One region of the Brevibacillus sp. LEMMJ03 genome, then DNA from elsewhere that is predicted to be linked to it. Evidence: riboswitches for the same ligand, from Rfam matches in the RefSeq annotation. Region 1 holds a riboswitch; each other region holds the start of a gene.
What was found. Region 1 has a riboswitch for lysine ahead of FOI68_RS20200 (amino acid permease). Riboswitches for the same ligand answer to the same signal wherever they lie in the genome.
Positions count from the first base shown of each region.

Region 1 (3,275 bases):
GTTTTCAAACACGCTGAGATGGGGGAACAGCGCGTAGCTCTGAAACACCATGCCGCAGTTCCGCTGGTTGGCGGGCACATGGCTCACATCCCGCTCCCCGATGAAAATCTTTCCCGCGGTGGGGCTTTCAAAACCGGCCACACAGCGCATGGTCGTCGTTTTTCCGCAGCCGGAAGGGCCCAGAAGGGCGAAGAATTCGCCCTCGCGAATCTCCAGATTGACGTCTTCCAAAGCAGTGATTCCGTTGAATTGTTTATGCAAGTGTTCGATTCGAACCGACCCCATCCAAGAGCCTCCTTACTGGAATTTTTGCCGCCACTCGCTGCGCACCCGGTCGTAGTTGTTCACGACCCAGTCGACGTCCAGCTCCTGCGCGTGCGGGATGACTTTTTCCAGGGTAAGCGGCGTTTTCGACTCCACTTCTTTGGAGATCGGGATGTGGTACCAGTTGGCCAGCGTCTGCTGCCCTTCCTTGGACAGCAGGTAGTCGATCAGCGCCTTGCCGCCGTCGGGGTTCGGGCCGTCCTTCACCAGCGACACCGGGTTGACGATGACCGGCGTCTTGTCCGGCACGATGAAATCGATTTTCTCCCCCTTGGCCTTCATCTCGTACGCCATGAAGTCAAAGGCGATCGCAATGTGTGCCTCCCCTTTGGCAACCGCTTTGGAAGGCGCGGAGCCGGAGTCGGGCATGGCGCTCATCTGTTCCACCAGCTTTTTGAAGTAATCCCAGCCCTGCTCTTCGCCGCGGGCCATCAGTTGGCTCAGCACAGTGAGGGTCGCGGTGCCGGACGCGGCCGGGTTGGGCATCTGGATTTTGCCTTTCCATTTGGGATCGAGCAGGTCATCCCAGGTTTTCGGCGCCTCTTCCGGCTTCACCAGGTCGCTGTTGTAGGCGAACCCGAGCACGAACACCTCCGCGCCGATCCACTTCCAGTCCTTGTCGCGGAGTTTGATGCCGTCCCGCACTTCCGGCCAATCCTTGATCGCTTCCGGCGTATACGATGTGATGATGTCCTTGTCCTTGGCCGCCTCGAACGGCAGGAATCCGCCGCCGCCGTACCAGACGTCGCCCTGCGGGTTGTCTTTTTCCGCGATCATGCGGTTGACCAGCACGTTGGTCCCGGCGTACTGCACGTTGATGGAGGACCCTTTGTAAGCCTTTTCAAAATTGAGCCCGATCTCTTTGGTCATATCCGGCGTCTCCGGCGAATAGAGCGCGATTGGTCCCAGTTCCTTCGCTCCCGCCGATCCGTTCCCTGCCGGTGTGCCGCCGGGCGAAGCCTCTTCGCCGGAGGAGCACCCCGCCAGGGCGACAGTGGAGAGCAAAACGGCCGTGGCTGCGACGTTCATCCATTTTTTCAACATGCGTCAGACCCCTCTTTCTATTTATTGTTGATCGAATAGTCAAACAGTTTGGCGGGAGAAAAAGAAAAACCCTCACGTAGATAAACACATCCCCTTGGGAGTGTGTTTACGGGTAAGGGTTTTCTCCGTTTCTCCGCCTAACCGTATGGGAAAATATGCTATCCGATCAACGTTTCTTCAAGTATAACCAGATCCATTTCTTTCTGTCAATGAAAACGCTTAATTTTTCAGACAAGTCGGACTGCTGGAGTCTCCGGTCACGGTCACGAGACGCACGGGCATCTTACAAATTTTAGCCCTTGATTTTGCCCCGTTTTTCTATATACTTGAACCGTAACATAACTGCATAGATTATCCTCATCAAATACGATGAGGATAGAGGTCGCGGCTTTTATATGATTCTGGCACGAGATCCAGAGAAGATCGATGACTCCAGAGGAGGGAAAAGCCGCCGAAGTCCGCTGTGCATTCTCTGGGCACACGGGCTGGGGCTGTACCCGAAAGGGGCAGAACTGTCACGTTTGCGAGCCGGGCAAACGTGGTGTGCTATCTTCAACGAAGGCTTGGTGGGGATGTAACAATACCGCCCTGTTCGTTGTGGCGGTATTTTTTATGTCCGACCTTCCTTCCGACTATCTCATCAGAAAGGTCGTGCATGCACTCATGGAATCCAATCAACTGCAGCGGGGCCTCAAGGCCCGACACCTGACCATGATCGCCATCGGCGGCTCCATCGGCACGGGGCTGTTTTTGGCGAGCGGCGGCTCCATCCACTCCGCCGGTCCGGGCGGCGCGCTGGCCGCCTACGCGGCCATCAGCCTGATGGTCTACTTCCTGATGACCAGCTTGGGCGAGATGGCGGCTTTTCTTCCCGTCTCCGGTTCGTTTTCCACGTACGCGACGAAGTTCGTCGATCCGTCCCTCGGTTTTGCGCTGGGGTGGAACTACTGGTACAACTGGGCCATCACCATCGCCGTCGAGCTGTCGGCCGGGGCCTTGATCATGAAGTACTGGTTCCCCGACACGCCGTCCATCCTGTGGAGCGCCCTGTTCCTCGCTCTCATGTTTGGTCTTAATTATTTGTCCGTAAAAGGATACGGAGAATCGGAATACTGGTTTTCCCTGATCAAGGTGGCGACCGTCATCCTCTTCATCATCATCGGCCTGTTGATGATCCTCGGCATCATGGGCGGCGAAGCGGTCGGCTTCCGCAACTTTACCGTCGGCGAAGCGCCGTTCAACGGCGGCTTCATGGCGATGCTCGGCGTCTTCATGATCGCCGGCTTCTCCTTCCAGGGGACGGAACTGGTCGGGATTGCCGCGGGAGAAAGCGAAAATCCCGCCAAAAACGTGCCGAAAGCGATCAAGCAGGTGTTTTGGCGCATCCTGCTGTTCTACATCCTGGCGATCATCGTGATCGGGCTCTTGATCCCGTACGACAACCCCAACCTGGTCAACGGCGACATCGAGAACATCGCGATCAGCCCGTTTACGCTGGTGTTTCAAAAGGCCGGTCTCGCCTTCGCCGCGTCGGTGATGAACGCCGTCATCCTGACCTCCGTCCTGTCGGCGGGCAACTCCGGCATGTACGCCTCCACCCGCATGCTGTGGATGCTGGCCAAAGAAGGCAAGGCGCCCAAGCTGTTCAGCAAGGTAAACAAGCGGGGCGTTCCGGTCAATGCGCTGCTGCTGACCGCCAGCATCGGGATGCTCGCGTTTCTCGCCTCCCTGTTTGGCGACGGCGCCGTCTACATGTGGCTGCTCAACGCCTCCGGGATGTCCGGGTTTATCGCCTGGCTGGGCATCGCGATCAGCCACTACCGCTTCCGCAAGGCGTACGCAGCCCAAGGCCGCGACCTGAACCAACTGCCATACCGGGCGAAGTGGTTCCCGTTCGGCCCGATCTT
Region 1 is NZ_VKJN01000022.1:9,528-12,802, forward strand. Features, by position in the region: gene FOI68_RS20190 (ABC transporter ATP-binding protein) at 1-285, opposite strand, end outside; gene FOI68_RS20195 (extracellular solute-binding protein) at 298-1,368, opposite strand; lysine riboswitch at 1,737-1,925, shown strand; gene FOI68_RS20200 (amino acid permease) at 2,032-3,275, shown strand, end outside.

Region 2 (3,275 bases), on a different contig from region 1:
GGGGCACGTGCTCGGAATTGGCACGCCGCACCGCATCGAGGCGTTTGACAACTCCAACATTCAGGGCACGGAACCGGTGTCCGCGATGGTCGTCTTTACCGACGGCCGGCCGGACAAGAAAGAGTACCGCAAATTCAAGATCAAAAGCGTCGAGGGGCCGGACGACTACGGGGCGATGCGGGAAGTGATCCGCCGCCGCTACACCCGCCTGCTGAAGGAAAACCAGCCGCTGCCCGACCTGATCGTCATCGACGGCGGCAAAGGGCAGATCAGCGCGGCGATGGACGTGCTGGAAAACGAGCTGGGGCTCTACATCCCCGTCTGCGGCCTGGCCAAGGACGAAAAGCACCGGACGGCCCAACTGCTCTACGGCGATCCGCCGGAACCGGTGGAGCTTCGCCGGGACAGCTACGAGTTTTACCTGCTGCAGCGGATCCAGGACGAGGTGCACCGCTTTGCCATCACGTTTCACCGGCAGGCGCGCAGCAGGACGATGCTCTCGTCCCGGCTGGACGAGATTCCCGGTGTCGGCGAAAAGCGGCGCAAGCTGTTGTTCCAGCATTTTGGCTCGCTGAAAAAGATGCGAGAAGCGACGGTGGAGGACTTCCGGCAGATCGGTATCGGCGACAAGCTGGCCCGCGAGATTATCCGCCATCTTCGGCAGATGGAAACGTAACGCCAAAAAGGTCGTTGAACCCGAGGCGGCTTCATGGTATAATCCCATACAAACAGCATAACAAGCCTCACTTCCCGTTTGGAGTGAGGTAGAGGCGCGAAAACCATGAGTACCTCCCTGAGATCGGGCATCTGTGACGGGTACGGGAAAGGGGAATTCGCCGAAGTACGGAGAAAGGCCCGCTTCCTCCGTGCTGGGCCTGCGTTGAACAAGCGCAGGACTGTCATCCGCGCAATCACCCGTTGCCGGATGGAGAGCTATCTCACGATGTCGGTTGAGGATGGAACAGGGTGTGTTCCGTCATGCTCAACTGTTCACGTGGTCAAGGGAAGGAGGAACCGGTATGTCGAACTGGCAGGCAGTGACAGGTGTATCCTCGTCGCTGCCTTTTTTGCAAGAGTGAGAAAAACGGCATGTTCCAACAGGAAATGGAACGAAGATGGCCTGACAGAGAAGAATCAAACGAGAAATCATGTTGAATAGGAAAAGGGAGAGAAGCCGCATGGGGTTGATCGTGCATAAATACGGAGGCACCTCCGTAGGTACCATCGAACGGATTATGAAAGTAGCGGACCGGATTATACAATATAAGGAAGCGGGACACGACATGGTCGTCGTCGTGTCGGCGATGGGCAAGTCCACGGACGTGCTGGTGGACATGGCCAAACAGATTTCCCCCTACCCGTCGGAGCGGGAGATGGACATGCTGCTGGCGACAGGCGAGCAGGTGTCGATTGCGCTTTTGGCGATGGCGCTGCACCAAAAAGGGTATGACGCCATTTCCCTGACGGGCTGGCAGGCGGGAGTGACGACCGAATCGATCCACGGCAAGGCGCGGATCACCCATATCGAGACGGAACGGATTCGGAAGGAGCTGGCGCGCGGCCGGGTCGTCATCGTGGCTGGATTCCAGGGAGTCAGCGAAGCGGGCGAGATCACCACGCTGGGCCGCGGCGGTTCGGACACGTCCGCGGTGGCGCTGGCAGCCAGCCTCAACGCGGACAAATGCGAAATTTTCACAGACGTGGCCGGCGTCTACACCGCCGACCCGCGTGTGGTTCCGACGGCGAGCAAGCTGGACAGCATTTCCTATGACGAGATGCTGGAACTGGCCAACCTGGGGGCGGGCGTGCTGCATCCGCGCTCGGTGGAGGCGGCCAAGACCCACAAGGTCCGGCTGGTCGTCCGCTCCAGCTTTACGACAGAAGAAGGCACGTACGTAGAGGAGGTTGCGCATATGGAAACAGGAAGAGTAGTAAGCGGCGTCGCCCACGACGAAGACGTCGCAAAGGTGACGGTTGTGGGAATGCCCGCGCGCGTGGGCACGCTGTCCCGTCTGTTCAACACGCTGGCGGATCACCAGGTGAACGTGGACATCATCATCCAAAGCTCGTACGACGCGGCCGTGACCAACATTTCCTTCACGGTGGCGGGGAGCGACCTGAAAAAGACGCTCGACACGCTGAACGCCCACCGGGATCAGCTCGGCTTTGAAAAAGTGGAGTACGAAGAGGGCCTGTCCAAGGTCTCGATTGTCGGAGCCGGCATGGTACACAATCCGGGCGTGGCCGCCGAGATGTTCCGCGTGCTGGCCGAGCAGGAGATCACGATCAAAATGGTCTCCACGTCCGACATCAAGGTGTCCTGCGTCATCCCGGCGGAACACACCGAGCGGGCCGTGCGCAGCCTGCACACCGCATACGGCCTCGACGTGGCGGAAACAGCGGTCGTGCACGGGGTGTAACCCGGCTGACAAACCAATAGCGACGCCACATGCTGCCTCCCCCCTTTTTTTCGCCGCGGAAAAAGGGGGATTTTTTACAGGAGGATTTTTTACGGGGGAACTTTTTGCGGCGGCGATACGGTGCCTCTCCATCCGAATTTTGTCCGTCCGGCCCGTACCCGTCCCGGCAAGGCCTTACCAGCGGACCGTGATCAGGACGCTGCCCGTCTCCTCCGCCTCCATCCGGGCTTCCGTCTCCTGCTCCTTCCAGCGGCCGACAGCGCCGGCGATGATGCCGCACTCCAGGGAGAGGGAACGGTTGATCCGTTCGGGCGACATGTAGCGATAGATGGTATGGGTCAGGCGATAACGAAGCTGCCGCTCCCCGTCTTCCAGCAGGTCCAGTTTGCCCAGCCCCAGGCGGATAAAGGGAAACACCAGGCCGTTGGCGGAGCGGATGGGAATCTGCCGCCCCATTTCCTTTCCCAGCCAGTGGAGAATGGGCGGTTCGCTTTCGCCCAGCAGCGTGCGGGTGAGGTGCTCCCGCAGCAAGTGATAGCCAAGATAGGGCATGTGGATGCGCTCGATATCGGCGATGACGCGGGAAGGCAGCAGGGCTCCCAGTTGATCCGGTTCTTTCATTTCGCGATCCTCCTTCCCGGCTGCAGGCCGCGCGATGGCTTGTCCGCTGTCGGACCCTCCTGCGGACGCCGGTCTTTTGCAGCCGATTGGTCAACCTGTTTGGTACCAGACTATGAGAGAGCGGCCGCGTCTATGACAGATTCATAGAAAAATCGGACGATTGATACGTGTAATCCAACAATGGAATTAGTCTATTCACTGTCTTGACGCTCCTAGGAGACAGGAGTACAATTG
Region 2 is NZ_VKJN01000002.1:39,157-42,431, reverse strand. Features, by position in the region: gene uvrC (excinuclease ABC subunit UvrC) at 1-676, shown strand, start outside; lysine riboswitch at 758-944, shown strand; gene FOI68_RS02820 (aspartate kinase) at 1,179-2,420, shown strand; gene FOI68_RS02815 (DUF2507 domain-containing protein) at 2,595-3,041, opposite strand.
Region 2: linked by a shared signal. The riboswitch ahead of FOI68_RS02820 (aspartate kinase) and the one ahead of FOI68_RS20200 (amino acid permease) in region 1 are both predicted to bind lysine.

Region 3 (3,275 bases), on a different contig from region 1:
GGCGCTGTCTCAGCTCTTCCAGACGTCCCCACAGGTAGCCGATCACGTCGCTCACATGGGCGCGGAAGGCCGGGTCGAGCAATTCGTCCAGCACCGCGTTGCCCAGCGCGGCGGAGAGCGGCGAGGGCGCAAAGGTCGTGCCGTGATCCCCCGGCTTGAACAGATTCATCAGCCGTTGGCCGGCGATCACCCCACCGAGCGGCAGGCCGCCGCCCACTCCTTTGGCAAACAGGATCAAATCGGGCGTCACCCCTGCGTGCTGATAGGCAAACAGACGGCCCGTACGGCCCATGCCGGTCTGGATTTCATCCATGGCAAACAGCACGCCCTCTTCCCGGCAGATCGCCTCCGCTTCCCGCAAATACGCTTCGGAGAGCGGCACCACGCCGCCGGAGCCGAGCACCGGCTCCATCAGGAGGGCCGCCGGCTTCTCGTTCCGGCAGACCGCGCGAAGCTGTTCCGCGTCTTCCGCATCCAGCTCGTAGACGGGAAAGTCGGGCTGGGGAAAATCCTGATAGACGTGGGGCTGCCGCGTCAGCCGCACCGCCCCCAGCGTGCGCCCATGGAAGCTGTTGCGCAGGACGGCGATCCCCGTCCGGCCGGCCCCCTCCGCTTTCGTCCATTTGTGGATCAGCTTGATCGCCGCTTCCGTCGCCTCCGCCCCGGAGTTGGAGAAAAAGACCTTGCCGGGGATGGTGTTGTCGATCAGCCGCTGCGCCAGCCGGATCGCCGGCGGGTTGAGAAAGACGTTGGAGATGTGCAGAAACCGCTCGCCCTGCTCCCGGAGCGCCTGGACAATCCGCGGATGGGAGTGGCCCAGCACGTTGACGGCCAATCCGGTAAACAGGTCCAGATACACCCGGCCGTCGGTGTCGTACAGGTAATTGCCCTCTCCTTTGGCAATTGCGATCGGCAGCCGTTTGTACGTCGAGACAATGTACTGTTCGTCGAGCGAACGCCAGTCCGTAGCCATCTTCTCACTCACGCTCCTACAGCTGCCGCAGCTCCTGCTTGATCTCCGTCTTGGAGCGTGTTTTTTCGTCAATCTGTTTAATGATGCGCGCCGGAGTGCCGGCCACGACCACGTTCGGCGGAACGTCCTCGATGACGACCGCGCCGGCGGCCACGACGGAACCTTTGCCGACGCGAACGCCTTCCAGAATCACCGCATTGGCGCCGACCACCACGTCGTCTTCAATCACGACAGGCTGCGCGGACGGCGGTTCGATTACGCCCGCGATCACCGCACCGGCGCCGATGTGGCAGTTTTTCCCGATGGTGCCGCGTCCGCCGACGACCACGTTCATGTCGATCATCGTGCCTTCGCCGATGACGGCGCCGATGTTGATCACCGCCCCCATCATGATCACGGCGTTGTTGCCGATGCTCACCTGGTCGCGGATGATCGCGCCCGGCTCGATGCGCGCCTGGATGCCTTTCGTGTCCAGAAGCGGGATGGCGGAGTTGCGGCGGTCGCTTTCCACCACGTAATCGGCGATTTTGTCCTTATGCTGCTCCAGCACCGGCTCGATCTCCTTCCATTCGCCGAAGACCACGCCTGTGCCGTTGCTGATAAACGTTTTGGCGTTTGCGCCGAAATCGATGCCGTCCAGGTCTCCTTTCAGGTATACCTTCACCGGCGTTTTCTTTTCGCTTTTTTGGATAAACGAGATAATTTCATGCGCATCCATCATGTTCACTGTGAATCTCCTCCATGACACTGTATGTGGAAATGTAGAAAAAGCAATGAGTGCAGACGCTATCCTCATTGCTTTTTGATACCTGAAAGCAAACCGTAAATAGCGCTCCACGAAAGGCCGTGCCTTTCATGACAGGGCGACCGTTGTTCACGGGAACCCCAGCCCTCGCCGTCCGAGGGGTACGGCCAGAACTTCGGCGCCTTGGCCTTTCCGTCTTCCCACGCCCCCCGCGTTTTTCGGCAAGACGTACTCTTCCGCAGCGCACCTCTATTTGTAGATACGTTATGGAATTTCCTTTTACTCTATCAAAATCCTCCCCGGGTGGCAACCTCTGAATGGAAAAGAGGGGAAACAGATAATTGTTGACAACGATAATCATTTTCATTATCTTGTAGTTGAAAATGATAACCATTATCTGTTTGGAGGGCTTATGAAAACGATCATACTGGTCTATGCAAGCATGACAGGAAACACCCGGGAGATGGCCGATGCGATCGTCGAAGGCATTCGGTCGGCGGGAATCGAACCGGAGGTCAAGGAAGTGGTGGACTGCTCCGCTTCCGAATTGGCCGACTATGACGGCATCGTGCTGGGCGCCTACACGTGGGGAGACGGGGAGCTGCCGGACGAGTTTCTGGATTTTTACGAAGAGATGGAAGGGCTTGACCTGCGGGGCAAAAAAGCGGCTGTATTCGGCTCTTGCGACTCCGGCTACGAAAAAGTGGGAGCCGCTGTCGACATTCTGCTGGAAAAAGTGACCTCGCTGGGCGCGGACGTCCCGTTGAACGGGTTGAAGGTGGAACTGTCCCCGTCCGTCCAGGAGAAGGAAACCTGCCGGGAATTCGGCCGTTCGTTCGCGCAGTCGCTGGCGTAGCGGAGCAGCGGTGCGCGCCCGCATCCATACGGTCCTGGCGCAATCTGCCGGGACCGTCTTTTCAGGCGGCCGCAAACGTGGTACACTGACGGTCCCCAGATTCCGTCCGGAGAAAAGGAGGACCGCTCCATGTCTTCGCTGGCACAAAGCGTGTACATCCGCCCCCTGACGGCGGAAGACGCGCCGGCCATGTTGGCGCTGCGCGTCCGCAATCAGGCGTTTTTTCAACCGTTTGAACCGATCCGCCCCGCGTCGTTTCTCACCCTGGAGGGACAGCGGGAGCAGTTGGCGGCCGCCGAGCGCGACTTCGCGGCGGGAACCGCCTACGCCTTTGGCGTTTTTCTGCGGGAGAACGACGAGCTGATCGGCCGCGTCAACCTTTCCAACGTCGTCCGGGGCGCCTGGCAAAACGCCACCATGGGCTATTATCTCGACCAGTCCCTTAGCGGCCGCGGCTGCATGACGCAGGCCGTCCGGCAGGCGCTGCGATTCGCGTTCGCGGAAGCCGGGCTGCACCGCGTACAGGCGGCGGTCATGCCCCGCAACGGGGCCTCCATCCGCGTGCTGGAAAAGACCGGTTTCCGCCGGGAAGGGCTGTCGCTTCGGTATCTGCAGATCAACGGCGTTTGGGAAGACCACCTGATCTTCGCGATCACGCGCGAGGAGTGGACTTAAATAGCCGAAATCACGCGGCCTGTCCT
Region 3 is NZ_VKJN01000011.1:83,962-87,236, reverse strand. Features, by position in the region: gene FOI68_RS15060 (aspartate aminotransferase family protein) at 1-973, opposite strand, end outside; gene dapD (2,3,4,5-tetrahydropyridine-2,6-dicarboxylate N-acetyltransferase) at 990-1,700, opposite strand; lysine riboswitch at 1,793-1,978, opposite strand; gene FOI68_RS15050 (flavodoxin) at 2,131-2,574, shown strand; gene FOI68_RS15045 (GNAT family N-acetyltransferase) at 2,704-3,249, shown strand.
Region 3: linked by a shared signal. The riboswitch ahead of dapD (2,3,4,5-tetrahydropyridine-2,6-dicarboxylate N-acetyltransferase) and the one ahead of FOI68_RS20200 (amino acid permease) in region 1 are both predicted to bind lysine.